Regions from separate parts of the Enterobacter cloacae complex sp. 394F7 genome, predicted to be linked through region 3. Evidence: predicted binding sites of a transcription regulator. Region 3 holds the regulator's gene; each other region holds the start of a gene.

Evidence for each region. The regulator LexA, encoded in region 3, represses DNA repair genes until DNA is damaged. The targets are predictions, from matches to a motif close to TNCTGTATGTACATACAGNA.
Region 1: metR (HTH-type transcriptional regulator MetR) is a predicted target of LexA. The motif match lies at 2,368-2,387, and genes of this name have one in related genera.
Region 2: AC2FAK_RS08695 (YebG family protein) is a predicted target of LexA. The motif match lies at 1,708-1,727, and genes of this name have one in related genera.

Annotation. Positions count from the first base shown of each region.
Region 1 is NZ_JBXWCS010000019.1:44,127-49,686, forward strand. It holds gene yigL (sugar/pyridoxal phosphate phosphatase YigL) at 1-513, shown strand, start outside; gene AC2FAK_RS21420 (carboxylate/amino acid/amine transporter) at 596-1,495, shown strand; gene metR (HTH-type transcriptional regulator MetR) at 1,383-2,336, opposite strand; gene metE (5-methyltetrahydropteroyltriglutamate--homocysteine S-methyltransferase) at 2,452-4,713, shown strand; gene AC2FAK_RS21435 (dienelactone hydrolase family protein) at 4,773-5,560, opposite strand, start outside.
Region 2 is NZ_JBXWCS010000004.1:357,500-363,059, reverse strand. It holds gene AC2FAK_RS08710 (nitroreductase) at 1-14, shown strand, start outside; gene AC2FAK_RS08705 (DUF1963 domain-containing protein) at 67-744, opposite strand; partial or broken gene AC2FAK_RS08700 (ASCH domain-containing protein) at 904-1,260, shown strand; gene AC2FAK_RS08695 (YebG family protein) at 1,383-1,694, opposite strand; gene AC2FAK_RS08690 (alpha/beta fold hydrolase) at 1,933-2,763, shown strand; gene AC2FAK_RS08685 (helix-turn-helix domain-containing protein) at 2,773-3,174, opposite strand; gene oqxA (multidrug efflux RND transporter periplasmic adaptor subunit OqxA) at 3,509-4,684, shown strand; gene oqxB (multidrug efflux RND transporter permease subunit OqxB) at 4,708-5,560, shown strand, end outside.
Region 3 is NZ_JBXWCS010000018.1:34,711-40,270, forward strand. It holds gene plsB (glycerol-3-phosphate 1-O-acyltransferase PlsB) at 1-1,323, opposite strand, end outside; gene AC2FAK_RS21030 (diacylglycerol kinase) at 1,478-1,846, shown strand; gene lexA (transcriptional repressor LexA) at 1,955-2,563, shown strand; gene dinF (MATE family efflux transporter DinF) at 2,628-3,965, shown strand; partial or broken gene AC2FAK_RS21045 (hypothetical protein) at 3,962-4,036, shown strand; gene AC2FAK_RS21050 (CsbD family protein) at 4,086-4,295, shown strand; gene zur (zinc uptake transcriptional repressor Zur) at 4,365-4,877, opposite strand; gene AC2FAK_RS21060 (cupin domain-containing protein) at 4,993-5,481, shown strand.

The DNA of each region.
Region 1 (5,560 bases), on a different contig from region 3:
AATAATCCGGCTATCGTCACGAACGTTTACCGCGACGATGACTGGTTCATGAACCGCCACCGCCCGGAAGAGATGCGCTTCTTCAAAGAAGCGGTGTTTAACTACTCCCTGTATGAGCCAGGTCTGCTCGAGCCGGAAGGGATCAGCAAAGTCTTCTTTACCTGCGAAAGTCACGAAGAACTGCTGCCGCTGGAGCAGGCGATCAACGCCCGCTGGGGCGATCGCGTCAACGTAAGCTTCTCCACGCTGACCTGCCTGGAAGTGATGGCGGGTGGCGTTTCCAAGGGGCACGCTCTGGAAGCGGTGGCCAAACGCATGGGCTTTGAGCTGAAAGACTGTATCGCATTTGGTGATGGCATGAACGATGCTGAGATGCTCTCGATGGCGGGTAAAGGCTGCATCATGCAGAACGCGCACCAGCGCCTGAAAGACCTGCACCCGGAGCTGGAAGTGATCGGCACCAACGCAGACAATGCGGTACCAAAATATCTGCGCAAGCTGTTCCTTGAATAATCTTCATTTGGTTGTTTATTGCTCAGTTGTCAACTAAAGAGTTCGCTACAATGCCTCTCCTTCTTTCTGAGAGACAAGCATTGTGGCGCTACTCATTATCACCACTATCCTGTGGGCCTTCTCCTTTAGCCTGATTGGCGAATACCTTGCCGGATCGGTCGACAGCTATTTCTCGGTGCTGATGCGCGTGGGGCTGGCGGCGCTGGTGTTCCTGCCCTTTTTGCGTACGCGCGGACAATCCCTGCAAACCGTTTTGCTGTATATGCTGGTGGGGGCGATGCAGCTCGGCATCATGTATCTGTTTAGCTTTCGGGCGTATATCTACTTGTCCGTCTCGGAGTTTCTGCTCTTTACAGTGCTGACGCCGCTCTATATCACGCTGATTTACGACCTGCTCAGCAGGCGTCGTCTGCGTTGGGGCTATCTGTTGAGCGCAGCGCTGGCGGTGATTGGCGCGGCGATTATTCGCTACGATAAAGTGAGCGATCACTTCTGGACCGGCCTGATGTTCGTGCAGTTAGCAAACATCAGCTTCGCTATTGGTATGGTGGGCTACAAGCGCCTGATGGAAACCCGCCCGATGCCACAGCACAACGCGTTTGCCTGGTTCTATATGGGGGCGGCGGTGGTCGCGGTCGCAGCCTGGTTTATGTTGGGTAACCCGCAAAAATTACCTACCACCACCGTGCAGTGGGGCATTCTGGTCTGGCTGGGTGTGGTGGCCTCGGGGCTGGGGTACTTCATGTGGAACTATGGCGCAACTCAGGTAGACGCCGGTACGCTGGGCATCATGAACAACGTGCACGTGCCCGCGGGGCTACTGGTAAACCTTGCTATCTGGCAGCAACAGCCCCACTGGCCGAGTTTCCTTATTGGGGGAGCGGTGATCCTGGCTTCGCTGTGGGTACATCGCCGTTGGGTCGCTCCGCGCTCCGCACAAACGGAAGATGGTCGCACGCGTGGTTCCGCGTTGAGCGAATAAACGCTTCCGTGATCGGCTGACGCTGCTCGCCATCGCGCACGGCGGCGTACAGCCGGCTCCACAGTCCTTCTCCCAGGGTTTTGGTGACCACCAGGCCCTGGCGTTCAAAACTCTCTACCACCCAGTGCGGCAGCGCCGCGATGCCCATTCTGGCGGCAACCATCTGAATCAACAGCAACGTATTATCCACGCTTTTCAGCTGTGGACTGATGCCCGCCGGCTGCAGGAAATGGCGCCAGATATCCAGGCGACTGCGCTGCACCGGGTATATCAGCAGCGTTTCAGTCGCCAGGTCTTCCGGGGTGATACGCGTCTTGCTGGCCAGCGGATGATCCGGTGCCAGCACCAGACGCACCTCATAATCGAACATTGGCGAATAATGCAGGCCGCTACGCGGCAGAATGTCTGACGTCATCACCAGATCCAGCTCGCCCTGCTGGAGTGACGGCTGCGGGTCAAACGTCACGCCGGAGGTAAAGTCCATTTCTACCTGCGGCCACTTCTGGCGGAAGTTCTCAAGCGCGGGGGTCAGCCACTGAATACAGCTGTGGCACTCAATGGCGATACGCAATTTAGTTTGTTGCGGCTCATTGCAGGACTGAAGCGCGCTGGCAATCTGCGGCAGCACCTGATTTGCCAGCTGCAGGAGGATCTCGCCCTGGGGGGTAAAGCGCAGCGGCTGGCTCTTACGCACAAAAAGACGAAAGCCGAGACGTTGTTCCAGATCGCTGAACTGGTGAGAAAGGGCGGACTGAGTCTGGTGCAGTGAGGCCGCCGCCGCCGCGAGAGAACCGCAGTTTCGCAACGCTTGTAGCGTTTTCAGGTGTTTTATCTCGATCATGAAAGTCCTTCACTTCGCCATGAACATTTTGCGCTTGAGGAATATACAGTACCTGCCAATTATAGATGTGTAAACATCTGGACGTCTAAATAACGAATTTCACAAGGGGCATGACATGACAATCCGCAATCACACTCTCGGTTTCCCTCGCGTTGGCCTGCGTCGCGAGCTAAAAAAAGCACAAGAAAGCTACTGGGCAGGAAACACCACGCGTGAAGAGCTGCTGGCAGTGGGCCGCGAACTGCGTGCCCGCCACTGGGAGCAGCAAAAACAGGCGGGCGTAGACCTGCTGCCGGTGGGCGATTTCGCCTGGTACGACCATGTTCTGACGACCAGCCTGCTGCTTGGCAATGTCCCGGCTCGTCATCAGAACAACGATGGATCGGTAGATATCGACACGCTGTTCCGCATCGGCCGTGGCCGTGCGCCAACCGGTGAGCCAGCGGCAGCGGCGGAAATGACCAAGTGGTTTAACACCAACTATCACTATATGGTGCCGGAGTTTGTTAAAGGTCAGCAGTTCAAACTGACCTGGACCCAGTTGCTGGATGAAGTGGACGAAGCGCTGGCGCTGGGGCACCAGGTGAAACCGGTGCTGCTGGGGCCAGTGACCTACCTGTGGTTAGGGAAAGTCAAAGGCGAGCCGTTCGATCGTCTGAGCCTGCTGAAGGATATCCTGCCGGTCTACAAACAGGTGCTGATTGAGCTGGGCAAACGCGGTATTCAGTGGGTGCAAATCGACGAACCGGCGCTGGTGCTCGAGCTGCCGCAAGCGTGGCTCGATGCCTTCAAACCGGCTTACGATGCACTGACCGGGCAGGTGAAGCTGCTGCTTACCACCTACTTTGAAGGTGTGACGCCGAACCTCGGCACCATCACCAAATTGCCAGTGCAGGGCCTGCACGTTGACCTGGTGCATGGAAAAGATGATGTTGCAGAACTGCACAAGCGCCTGCCAGCGGAGTGGCTGCTCTCTGCCGGGCTGGTAAACGGTCGTAACGTCTGGCGCGCCGATCTGACAGAAAAATATGCTCAGATTAAGGACATCGTCGGCAAACGTGAGCTATGGGTGGCCTCTTCGTGTTCACTGCTGCACAGCCCTATCGATCTCAGCGTTGAAACCCGCCTGGATGCGGAAGTGAAAAGCTGGTTTGCCTTTGCCTTGCAGAAATGTGAAGAACTGGCTCTGCTGCGTGATGCCCTGAACAGCGGTGACACGGCGGCGATTACCGAATGGAGCGCTCCGATTCAGGCCCGTCGTCATTCGTCTCGCGTTCACAACCCGGCGGTGGAAAAACGTCTGGCGGCTATCACCGCGCAGGACAGCCAGCGTCAAAGCCCGTATGAAGTGCGTGCAGAAGCCCAGCGCGCCCGTTTCAACTTGCCTGCGTGGCCAACCACCACTATCGGTTCCTTCCCGCAAACTACCGAGATCCGCGGCCTGCGCCTGGACTTCAAAAAGGGCAACCTTGATGCGGCCAACTACCGCACCGGCATCGCGGAACATATCAAACAGGCGATTGTGGAGCAGGAGCGCTTAGGCCTGGACGTGCTGGTTCACGGGGAGGCAGAGCGTAACGACATGGTGGAGTACTTCGGTGAACATCTGGACGGTTTCGTCTTTACCCAAAACGGCTGGGTACAGAGCTATGGTTCCCGCTGTGTAAAACCACCGGTGGTGATCGGTGACGTCAGCCGTCCGCACCCGATCACCGTCGAATGGGCTAAATATGCCCAGTCCCTGACCGACAAGCCGGTAAAAGGCATGTTGACCGGTCCGGTGACCATTCTTTGCTGGTCCTTCCCGCGTGAGGACGTGACCCGTGAAACCATCGCGAAGCAAATTGCGCTGGCGCTGCGCGATGAAGTGGCGGATCTGGAAGCGGCGGGCATTGGCATCATCCAGATTGACGAACCGGCCCTGCGCGAGGGATTACCGCTGCGTCGCAGCGACTGGGACGCCTACCTGCAGTGGGGTGTGGAAGCGTTCCGCATCAATGCCGCAGTGGCGAAGGACGACACGCAGATCCACACCCACATGTGTTACTGCGAATTTAACGACATTATGGATTCCATTGCCGCACTGGATGCCGACGTGATCACCATCGAGACCTCGCGTTCAGATATGGAACTGCTGGAGTCATTCGAAGAGTTCGATTACCCGAACGAAATCGGGCCGGGCGTATATGACATTCACTCCCCGAACGTGCCGAGCGTAGAGTGGATCGAAGCCCTGCTGAAGAAAGCCGCTCAGCGCATTCCGGCAGAGCGCCTGTGGGTGAACCCGGACTGCGGTCTGAAAACCCGCGGCTGGCCTGAAACCCGCGCGGCGCTGGCGAATATGGTGAAAGCGGCGCAGAATTTGCGTCAGGGTTAAGACAGAGTCGATCCCATTATGTAGCCCGGTAAGGCATCGCCGCCACCGGGCTTTTATGTTTACGCTTTCTTGCCGCCGTAGTGGCTAAACCACGCCAGCATCCGCTGCCAGCCATCTTTGGCTGACTCCGCGTGATAGCTCGGGCGATAATCGGCGTTAAACGCGTGTCCGGCATCCGGGTATACGACAATGTCGGCCTTCGCATTCGCCGCGCGTAGCGCATGGCGCATGGTCTCTACCGTATCGAGTGGAATACCCGTGTCCTGACCACCGTACAGTCCCAGCACCGGGGCATTTAAGTCTGTGGCGATATCAACCGGATGTTTTGGCGAGTTCAGCGTTTTTTCGCCCACCAGTTTACCGTACCAGGCCACAGCAGCTTTCAGCTGCGGATTGTGCGCGGCATACAGCCAGCTAATGCGTCCGCCCCAGCAGAACCCCGTTATCATCAGGCGATGCGCATCACCGCCGTTACGCGCCGCCCAGTTGGCAACATGATCCAGATCGGCCAGCACCTGTGCATCCGGCACTTTACTGACCAGGTTGCTCAAAAGCGTTGGGATATCGCTGTAGTCGTTCGGATCGCCCTGACGGAAATAGAGCTCTGGCGCAACGGCCAGGTAACCTTCCAGCGCCAGTCGGCGGCAGAGGTCGCGAATATGTTCATGAACGCCGAAAATTTCCTGAACCACAATCACGATCGGCAGCGGACCGTCTGCCGATGCTGGTCGTGCGTGGTAAGCAGGCATATTTTCCCCCTGCGAGGGAATGGAGGTCTCTCCCGCCGTAATGGCGTCTTCAGGCGTTGAGACGATGGTTGAGGCATGCGGAGCCGCAGCAGGTGCAA
Region 2 (5,560 bases), on a different contig from region 3:
AGTCGAGAGAGTGAGTCGCAGAAATGGCCGGGCATGGGTCATTCATAGCATTGTGATGACGTATGCTCAGTAAAACTGACACGAAAACGTCCAGAGTCCCTCCGGTGATTTGTGAAAATAGCCGATACCATTATCCGCCCACATCCAGTTGACCTTTTCCTCTGATCCCACCTGAAAGACAAAGTCTTCTATCCCCGCGCCATGTTGTATCTCCATCGGATATCCTCCGACCTTGGTTCCCCTGTAGCGTTTGAAATCATCATGGAAGCGGTCGCTTGCCTCCTGATCATCGTTTACGTCAGAAAGGTCAATAATATCCCAGGCATCCTCCCATCCCGGCGCATCATCATTGACGCCCAACCATCGAACCGGAAATGCGCGATAAGGCGTGTCTGTTGCAGGCAATAACTCAAGCCCTTCAAGGGTGGCATATTCGCGTATGAGCCAACCTTCACCATGAGGTTTATCAAATGGATGGCTTTCAATATTGTGAAAGAGCACCAGGAGTGCGACGTCCTTCAGTTGCTCAGGGATAACGGGAAGCTCATCTATACGAATCTGAAGAAGCGGAAACATCGGCTGCCCCTTCCAGAGTGGTAATCCTTCACCGGGAAGAGCGACACCGTTCAAAAACCAGGATGTAAGGGGGTCTGCCGGGGGACGAAAACCGCCCACTTGTGCCACCGATGCAGGACGTAATTTGGATCTGAGCTCGTCTAAAACTAACGCACTCCTGGATTTCATATGTGTCGCCTTACGTATGGAGAGACTCTATACAGTCTGAAATAAAGACATTTTTATTATATCGTAATCATTATTCATCAGACCTGCATATAAAAAGGGCTTGTCATGTTTGCGGTTGAGAAATTAAAAGTGAAGTACCCAGGCGCCGGTGCCTGGCAAATGGGCGACAGCCCGGAACTGGCCAGCGAGCTTGCAGACCTGATTAAAAAAGGGATCAAAACCGCTTCCTGCGGATCTTTTGCCTCTTATCAGCAGGAGGAGTCTGCCCCGCGGATCGGGAGCTATAACATTATTCTTGATGGCCAGAATGTTCCGGTCTGTGTCACCCGGCTGGTTTAAATGCGACTGGTGCGTTTTTGTGATGTGACCGAGGCGTTTGCCCGTAAAGAAGGTGAAGGCGATTTAAGCCTTGAATACTGGCAGAAAGAGCATCAACGATTTTTCACCCGAGAAGGTCATTTTTCTGAAGATATGGAGTTGATCGCAGAAGAATTTGAAGTGGTTGAGGTGCTGTGAAAGGAGAGAAAATTAATCGCCCGGGCCAGGACGTAGCAGTGAGGGTGTGAAAGGCGCCACCGGCGCCCTGGTGTAAGACGTATTGCAGTACCTCGACTGTTTTTCCACCGTAAATGTCCCTGTCAGGCAGCTTTCACGGCTCGGATTTTTTTACTGCCAGCCTCATCAGATTCTGTTTTGTCGGTTACAGCGTTGAGATCGGGCAGTTTGCTGGTACGCAGAATATGCTGCACGGCCTCTTTCTGCTCGGCGAGATACAGCCCCAGATCTTCAGCCTGCGTTTCGTCCATCTGCAGTCCGCTTTGCAGCAGCCAGTCGGTGAACGCGTCTGCCATGTCGAGCAGTTTGTCGTGCGCGTCAGCCTCTTTCTTACTGGCAAATGTCATTTTCTCTTCACCTTTTCTTACAACAACATATTTTGTTTCAACCGCCATGATGCGCCCCTTTCACTGTATTTATATACAGTATAGCCCTTCACGGTGTAGCTTGCAGCTAAAATTTATTTTCTGTCCGTCCCCCTTACCGCTGCCCCACTCTGCCCGCCAGTGGGTGAGCCTTAACCCAGACGGCCAGCGTATGAACTACACTTCTTAATTCGCGGCGGAGTCGGGCCGTATACCGCATTTCATTTCTGCCTTTCATGCAATCTGTCTATCTGAGTGGAGAATAATCATGGGTTATGTAACAACTCGCGATGGCGTCAATATCTACTACAAGGACTGGGGTCCAAAAGACGGGAAAGTGATCTTTTTCCATCACGGCTGGCCGCTAAGCAGTGATGACTGGGACGCCCAGATGCTGTTCTTCGTCAATAAAGGATTTCGCGTTGTGGCCCATGACCGTCGCGGTCATGGTCGTTCAGATCAGGTGTGGGACGGCCATGATATGGATCACTACGCTGACGATGTGGCCGCCGTTGTGGAACATCTTGGCGTACAGGGTGCGATGCATGTCGGGCATTCAACCGGCGGCGGTGAGGTGGTGCGTTATATCGCCCGGCACGGTGAAGACAAAGTTTCCAAAGCCGTACTGATCAGTGCTGTACCGCCCCTGATGGTGAAGACGGAGAGTAATCCTCAGGGTACGCCAAAGTCAGTGTTTGATGATTTTCAGGCCCAGCTGGCGGCGAATCGTCCTCAGTTTTATTATGACGTGCCCGCGGGACCGTTCTATGGATTTAATCGCCCGGGGGCGAAGCCTTCCGAAGCGGTCATCTATAACTGGTACCGTCAGGGGATGATGGGAAGCGCCAAGGCGCATTACGATGGGATTGTGGCCTTCTCGCAGACTGACTTCACGGAAGACCTTAAAGGGATATCCATCCCTGTTCTGGTCATTCATGGGGATGACGATCAGGTGGTGCCGTATGCAGATTCCGGCGCGATGTCAGTCAAGCTGGTCCAAAACGGAACCCTGCATACGTATAAAGGCGCGCCTCACGGTATCCCAACGACACATGCCGATCAGGTTAATGCCGATCTTCTCGCCTTTATAAACAGTTAACCCCGCGCCTTACCCCCTCAGGCGGGAGCAAAACGGTTCCCGCCCAGGCCAGGGTGATGTCTGGCATAAATGCCGCGTTTTGGGGCTTACAATGCTGCGACGCCATGCCCCCGGAGCCTGACCATACTGACGCTTAAAGCTGCGGTTGAAAGACTGCTGGGAGTCAAAACCCAACGCGATCGCCACGTTCAGGATCGGCTCATCGCTATGGGTTAACCGCTCCATCGATTTTTGAAGTTTCTGTGCACGGATATACTCGGCAATAGGATAACCCGTGTGTTCTTTGAAGATCCGCTGAAGATGCCATTTTGAATAGCCTGCACGCTTTGATACGGTCTCAATGTCCAGACGACTATCCAGGTTATTGTCGATCCAGTCGAGCAGATCGTGAATAAATGCGCCAGTGTCCATCTTCTCCCCCACACGCCACGTAGTAAAAAGCACCTTTGTTAGTTGCATTTAAAGATGGCCCGACTTGATGTTAAATGCAAGTTTTATTGTTGCATTTAAATCCCTGCCGAAAACGCGCCTTTTTCCCCGCCCTCAAATAGCACATAAAGTGCAACAATTATTCTTGCACTAAATTTAGCGCCTACCTACAATCGCCGCGATAGTGTATTCACAATTGTTACAGTTTTGTGGCGATGAACGACACAAATGGCCTTAAGCCAGCCCGGACAAAGGAAGTGGCGCGGCGTCCCCCGTTGCGTCTTGCCCGGCGGCTACAACTACCGGAATAAAAATAATGAGCCTGCAAAAAACCTGGGGTAATTTTCATCTGAACGCGTTGGGCGCGGTGTTACTCTCCGCCCTGCTCGTCGGGTGTGACGAGGGTGTCGCGCAAAATGCCGCGCCACAAGCGCCCACCGTCAGCGCCGCTGACGTGGTCGTCAAGTCCATTAGCCAGTGGGACAGCTTTAATGGCCGGATCGAAGCGGTGGAAAGCGTACAGCTCCGCCCTCGCGTCTCCGGCTACATTGATAAAGTGAATTACACCGACGGTCAGGAGGTCAAAAAAGGCCAGGTATTGTTCACGATCGATGACAGAACATATCGCGCCACGCTGGAACAGGCGCAGGCAGCGCTGGCAAGAGCCAAAACGCAGGCCAGCCTGGCGCAAAGCGAGGCAAACCGTACCGATAAACTGGTCAATACCCATCTGGTCTCACGTGAAGAGTGGGAGCAGCGCCGCGCTGCTGCCGTCCAGGCCCAGGCCGACATTCGCGCCGCACAGGCGGCGGTGGATGCCGCGCAGCTGAACCTGGATTTCACTAAAGTGACCGCCCCTATCGACGGGCGCGCCAGCCGCGCGTTGATCACCAGCGGGAACCTCGTTACCGCCGGTGACAGCGCCAGCGTGCTCACCACGCTGGTCTCGCAGAAGACGGTTTACGTCTACTTTGACGTGGATGAGTCAACTTACCTTCACTATCAAAAACTCGCCCTCAGCGGGCACGGTGCCGCCAGCACTCACCAGGCGCTACCGGTTGAGATTGGGCTGGTGGGCGAGGATGGCTATCCCCATCAGGGCAAAGTCGATTTTCTTGATAATCAGTTAACACCCAGTACCGGCACCATCCGCATGCGCGCGCTGCTGGATAACACACAGCGTCAGTTCACGCCGGGACTGTTTGCCCGCGTCCGCCTGCCGGGCAGCGCGGAGTTCCAGGCCACGCTAATTGACGACAAGGCAGTACTGACCGATCAGGATCGGAAGTATGTCTATGTCGTTGATAAAGAGAGTAAAGCGCAGCGTCGTGATATTACGCCAGGGCGTCTGGCCGACGGTTTACGTATCGTCCAGCAGGGGCTGAAGCCTGGCGATAAAGTCATCGTCGACGGTTTACAAAAAGTGTTTATGCCGGGCATGCCGGTAAACGCGAAAACCGTTGCCATGACCACCCGCGCCGCCCTTAACTGATCCCTTATCTGAGAATCCGACCCATGGACTTTTCCCGCTTTTTTATCGACAGGCCAATCTTTGCTGCGGTGCTGTCGATACTGATTTTTATCACAGGATTAATCGCCATCCCGCTGTTGCCGGTGAGCGAATACCCTGACGTTGTGCCGCCAAGCGTGCAGGTGCGCGCGGAGTATCCCGGCGCCAACCCGAAGGTGATTGCAGAGACCGTGGCGACGCCGCTGGAAGAAGCGATCAACGGCGTTGAAAACATGATGTACATGAAGTCCGTCGCCGGCTCCGACGGCGTACTGGTGACCACCGTCACGTTCCGCCCAGGAACCGACCCGGATCAGGCCCAGGTTCAGGTACAAAACCGCGTGTCACAGGCCGAAGCGCGCCTGCCGGAAGACGTTCGCCGTCTGGGTATCACCACCCAGAAGCAGTCGCCGACGCTGACGCTGGTGGTGCATCTGTTTTCGCCCGGCGGTAAGTACGATTCACTCTATATGCGTAACTACGCCACGCTGAAAGTGAAGGATGAACTGGCGCGTCTGCCCGGCGTTGGCCAAATCCAGATTTTTGGCTCGGGCGAATACGCGATGCGCGTCTGGCTGGATCCAAATAAGGTGGCAGCGCGCGGCCTGACCGCCTCGGACGTGGTGACGGCGATGCAGGAGCAAAACGTGCAGGTGTCAGCCGGACAGTTGGGCGCCGAGCCGCTGCCGAAAGAGAGCGATTTCCTGATCTCCATTAACGCGCAGGGTCGTCTGCATACCGAAGAAGAGTTTGGCAATATTATCCTGAAAACCGCGCAGGACGGCTCGCTGGTGCGCCTGCGCGATGTGGCGCGCATTGAAATGGGCTCCGGTAGCTATGCGCTGCGTTCCCAGCTCA
Region 3 (5,560 bases):
CCCGCGCAGCTCTTTGGCGTAAGTCCCCACTTCCATGACGTGCTCATAGCCAATGTAAATGGGCACCAGCGTGATGGGACGAGTGCCGCCGCGTAGCATCGCCTGGATGGTCATCGACAGCGTGCCAGTTTTCGGATCCAGCAGACGGCCGGTTCGTGAACGTCCCCCCTCCACGAAGTACTCAACGGAATAACCGCGGCTGAACAGCTCGCCCAGATATTCACGGAATACGGTGGAGTAGAGCTTGTTGCCCTTAAAGGTACGACGAATGAAGAACGCCCCCAGGCGGCGGAAAATCGGGCCTGCTGGCCAGAAGTTCAGGTTGATACCGGCTGCGATGTGCGGTGGCACCAGCCCCTGGTGATAGAGCACATACGAGAGGAGCAGGTAGTCCATGTGGCTGCGGTGGCAGGGCACATAAACAATTTCATGGCCGTCATGCGCCAGTTGGCGAACGCGCTCGGCGTTATGGACGTTAATGCCCTGATAGAGGCGGTTCCATGTAAAGCCCAGGATGCGGTCAGAAAGACGGATCATCTCATAGGAGAAGTTCGCGGCAATCTCTTCCATCAGCGCAATGGCGTTCTGCTGTGCTTTTTCATGAGAAATCTTTTTACTGCGCGCTTCGTCTTCAACAGCACGAGCGATCGCTTTGGAAGCCAGCAGCTTGTTGAAGAGATCCTGACGCGCCGGAAGGCGAGGGCCAACGGCGGCCAGACGCTGACGAGCGAAATGCATGCGCGCCACGCGCGCCAGTTTTTGCGCGATGATCTTATCGGTGCCGTGCTCGTCGGCCATCCGGCGCAGCGAGACGGAAGGGGAGAAGCGCACAAAGCTGTCGCGCCCCAGCCAGGAGACGGCGAAGAATTTCTGGATGCCATTAAGCATGCGTAACGGTGGGTTCTCTTCCCCCTTTTCGCGGCCCGGACGACGACCAAACATCACCGACACCGGCACCATCTGCACATCCAGATCGGGATTGCTGCGATGCAGGTCGAGATAGTCGTGGAACAGCTTAATGGACTCTTCTTTTGGCGTGTAATAGGTAAACACGCGTGGCCCACCGTGAATGAACACGTATCGCGGCAATAGCGTACCGTCGACTTCTAACGGTTCAAGCGGGTCAGGTAAATCATGCGCCAGACACTGGGCGCGAAGCGTCAGCAAGTCTGCCTTCGAGTTATAAGGCAAAACATACATAATAGGGCGCGACGTATCGAGCCCCAATTCCAGCGCGGGTTCTGCTGGGATAGACTTACTTTTTACCAGGACGCTTAATGGTAAATTAAGTAATTTGTAGTAAATTCGTGGCCAGCCAGACATAAACGATGTAAAGCCTCTGGTTAATAATGCAATTGCGGCGCAAGGATAACAGAAAGCGCGCGAAATTACTGTTGTTACCCGTCATACTTCAGGCTACAGCGCAACACGTTGCGCCTCCTGTTATTGACGCTATTTCAAATAAAAGGTTCTTTTAATGGCCAATAATACCACTGGGTTAACCCGTATCATTAAAGCTGCTGGCTATTCCTGGAAAGGTTTTCGCGCCGCTTGGGTCAACGAAGCCGCGTTTCGCCAGGAGGGTGTCGCCGCGATTGTCGCGGTGATTATCGCCTGTTTCCTTGATGTTGATGCCATTACCCGCGTGCTTCTGATCGGCTCCGTGCTGTTGGTGATGATAGTGGAAATTATTAATAGCGCTATTGAGGCCGTTGTGGACCGTATTGGCTCTGATTTCCACGAACTTTCTGGCCGGGCAAAAGACATGGGCTCTGCTGCCGTGTTGCTGGCGATTATCACTGCGGTCATCACCTGGGTCACGCTGCTTTGGTCACATTTCCGATGAGCCTCGAGGAATAATTAAGTCCCTGGTTTTTTGTGCAGTTTTTGGTTCCAAAATCGCCTTTGACTGTATATACTCACAGCATAACTGTATATACACCCAGGGGGCGGAATGAAAGCGTTAACGACCAGGCAGCAAGAGGTGTTTGATCTCATTCGGGATCATATCGGCCAGACGGGTATGCCACCCACGCGTGCGGAAATCGCGCAGCGTCTGGGCTTCCGTTCTCCGAACGCTGCCGAGGAACACCTGAAAGCGCTGGCGCGTAAAGGCGTAATTGAGATTGTATCGGGTGCTTCACGCGGTATCCGCCTGCTGGTGGAAGAAGAGACGGGCATTCCGCTGGTGGGGCGCGTCGCGGCAGGTGAACCTCTGCTGGCGCAACAGCATATTGAAGGCCACTATCAGGTTGATCCCGGCATGTTCAAGCCGAGCGCGGATTTCCTGCTGCGCGTAAGCGGTATGTCCATGAAAGACATCGGTATTCTTGACGGCGATCTGCTTGCGGTGCATAAAACGCAAGACGTGCGTAACGGCCAGGTTGTGGTGGCACGCATCGATGATGAAGTCACCGTTAAACGCCTGAAAAAGCAAGGTAATACGGTTCAGCTGCTGCCGGAAAACAACGAGTTTTCCCCCATTGTGGTAGACCTCCGCGAACAAAACTTCTCTATCGAGGGGCTGGCGGTAGGGGTCATTCGCAACGGAGAATGGCTGTAATCTCATCCTGACAGGCTACGGATCTGCCGTGGCCTGATTCCTTATCCACTCCCGGTATTTTTTCATGTCACTGCTTACGGCATCCGATAAGGCATTGTGGCGTCTTGCACTGCCGATGATTTTTTCCAATATCACCGTTCCTCTGCTGGGGCTGGTGGATACGGCAGTTATTGGTCACCTTGATTCACCCATCTATCTGGGCGGCGTGGCGATTGGCGCGACGGCGACCAGCTTCCTTTTTATGCTCCTGCTCTTTTTGCGCATGAGTACCACCGGGCTTACGGCGCAGGCGTACGGTGCTAAAGATCCTTTGCGTCTGGCGCGTGCGCTGGTTCAGCCGTTAATTCTGGCGCTTGGGGCAGGCGCGTTAATCGCTATATTACGTACCCCACTGATTGATCTGGCGCTGCATGTCGTTGGCGGCAGCGAGGCGGTACTGGAGCAGGCACGACGCTTCCTGGAAATTCGCTGGCTCAGCGCGCCCGCGTCGCTGGCCAATCTGGTTCTGTTGGGGTGGTTACTCGGCGTGCAGTATGCCCGCGCGCCCGTGATCCTGCTGGTGGTAGGCAACCTCCTCAACATCGTGCTCGATCTCTGGCTGGTGATGGGCCTGCACATGAACGTGCAGGGTGCGGCACTGGCGACGGCGATTGCCGAATACGGGACGTTTATCCTTGGTCTGTGGATGGTATGGCGGGTGCTGGTCATGCGCGGGATCTCCGTTACACTGCTCAAGAATGCATGGCGAGGCAATATCCGCACCCTGCTGGCGCTTAATCGCGACATTATGCTGCGCTCACTGCTGCTGCAGCTCTGTTTCGGCGCACTGACGGTCTTTGGCGCCCGGCTTGGGCCAGATATCGTCGCGGTGAATGCCGTTCTGATGACGCTGCTGACCTTTACCGCCTATGCACTGGATGGCTTTGCCTATGCTGTGGAAGCGCATTCCGGCCAGGCATACGGCGCACGTGAAAGTGGTCAGCTGCGGGATGTCTGGCGGGCGGCCTGTCGGCAGTCGGGGCTGGTGGCGCTGGCGTTCGCGCTGATTTACGCCTGTTTTGGCGAACAGATTATTGCGTTACTCACCTCCCTTCCTGCACTGCGCGAGCTGGCAAGTCATTACCTCATCTGGCAGGTCATTTTGCCGGTGGTGGGGGTCTGGTGCTATCTGCTGGACGGTATGTTTATTGGCGCGACGCGAGGAGCGGAGATGCGTAACAGTATGGCGGTGGCGGCGGCTGGTTTTGCCCTGACGCTGCTCACGCTCCCCTGGCTGGGTAACCATGGTTTATGGCTCTCCCTGGCGGTCTTTCTCGCGTTGCGGGGCCTGTCACTGGGCTTTATCTGGCACCGGCACTGGCAAAACAATACCTGGCTTCCTTCCCGCAACGATATATCGTGACGGTTAAAGATTCCGAATATGAAATCAACTGCCGAATCCTTAACTACAATTATTATCACGTCCAGCAGAAAAGAACGTAACGGACGTTACGACCCGACGCTTAACTAAGAGGACACGATGATGAATAAAGACGAAATCGGCGGCAACTGGAAGCAGTTCAAAGGTAAAGCGAAAGAACAGTGGGGTAAGCTGACGGATGACGATATGACGGTCATCGAAGGTAAACGCGATCAGCTTGTCGGTAAAATTCAGGAACGCTACGGTTACGAGAAAGACCAGGCGGAAAAAGAGGTCGGCGACTGGGAAAAACGCAACGACTACCGTTGGTAACCGTGTGATACCCGACAGTACAAGGAAGTACTCCCTGAGGGCGGCCATGGGCCGCCTTTGTTTTGGCTGTTAACGCGGCTTTTTCTTTACGAGGATAGAGTGGTCATGGTGGCACGCGTCCTGATGCCGGCAGGCCTCCACTTCTACACACGCAGAGCATAATCCGTGTGCTTCAATGACGTTATGGCGCAAGGCAAAGCCCATTCTGGCCGCCAGCGTATGCATAATATCTTCTACGCCTTCCGCCCCTTCTTCTTTCACCACGCCACAACGGTCGCAGATAAACATGGCCGACGTATGGGTTGGCTGGTCAAAAAGATGACACAACACATAACTGTTTGTGGATTCGACCTTGTGTACAAACCCTTGTTCCAGCAGAAAATCTAGCGCACGATAGACCGTAGGCGGTTTAGCCTGTGGCTCGCTTTCGCGCAGCAGGTCGAGCAGGTCGTATGCGCTGATGGCGCCCTGCTGCAGGGTCATCAGACGCAAGACTTCAAGGCGCTGCGGAGTCAGGCGCACATTGCGTTGCGCGCACAGCTTCTCTGCCTGCGCTAACAGCTCTTTTGTGGACTTATCCATTTAGCACCTCGGATGTTATAGGCTGGCAAACCCTCACTTTACCATGTTCTGGTAAAAACGCCGAGATCCGCCAGGCTGTGCTATACCTGACCCATCGCAAACCGGGAAATTAAATATGAAAAAACCTGACTGTATTCGGCACTGGCGAGACGTGGAAGAGCCAGATAATTCAACCTATCCCGACAGCAACGAGCTTTTCTCCATCGGTGCACCGCTGGCTCGTCACCTGGGGCTCAGGCGAATCGGTATTCACCACGAGCGTTTGCCGCCCGGGCGTCGAACCTCCTATCCCCACGCGGAAAGCGACGAAGAGGAGTTCATCTATGTGCTGGAAGGGTATCCGGAAGCCTGGATTAACGGCTATTTGTGGAAGCTTGAACCCGGCGACAGCGTAGGGTTTCCTGCTGGCACCGGCGTCTGCCATACCTTTATTAATAACACCGAAGAAGAGGTGCGATTACTGGTTGTTGGCGAGGCTAACAAGAAGCACAACCGAATCTACTATCCGCTTAATCCGGAGTATGCCGCCACGCGTGAAGATCGCTGGGTTGATCATCCCCCTCAGTTCTTTGGGCCGCACGATGGAAAACCTGGGAAAAAATAATTTCCTCTTCTATAAATATTGAGGGCCGTCACAAATAACAACAGGCCTGTCCGGAGTTTTACTTAAGGAAATAGCGGGT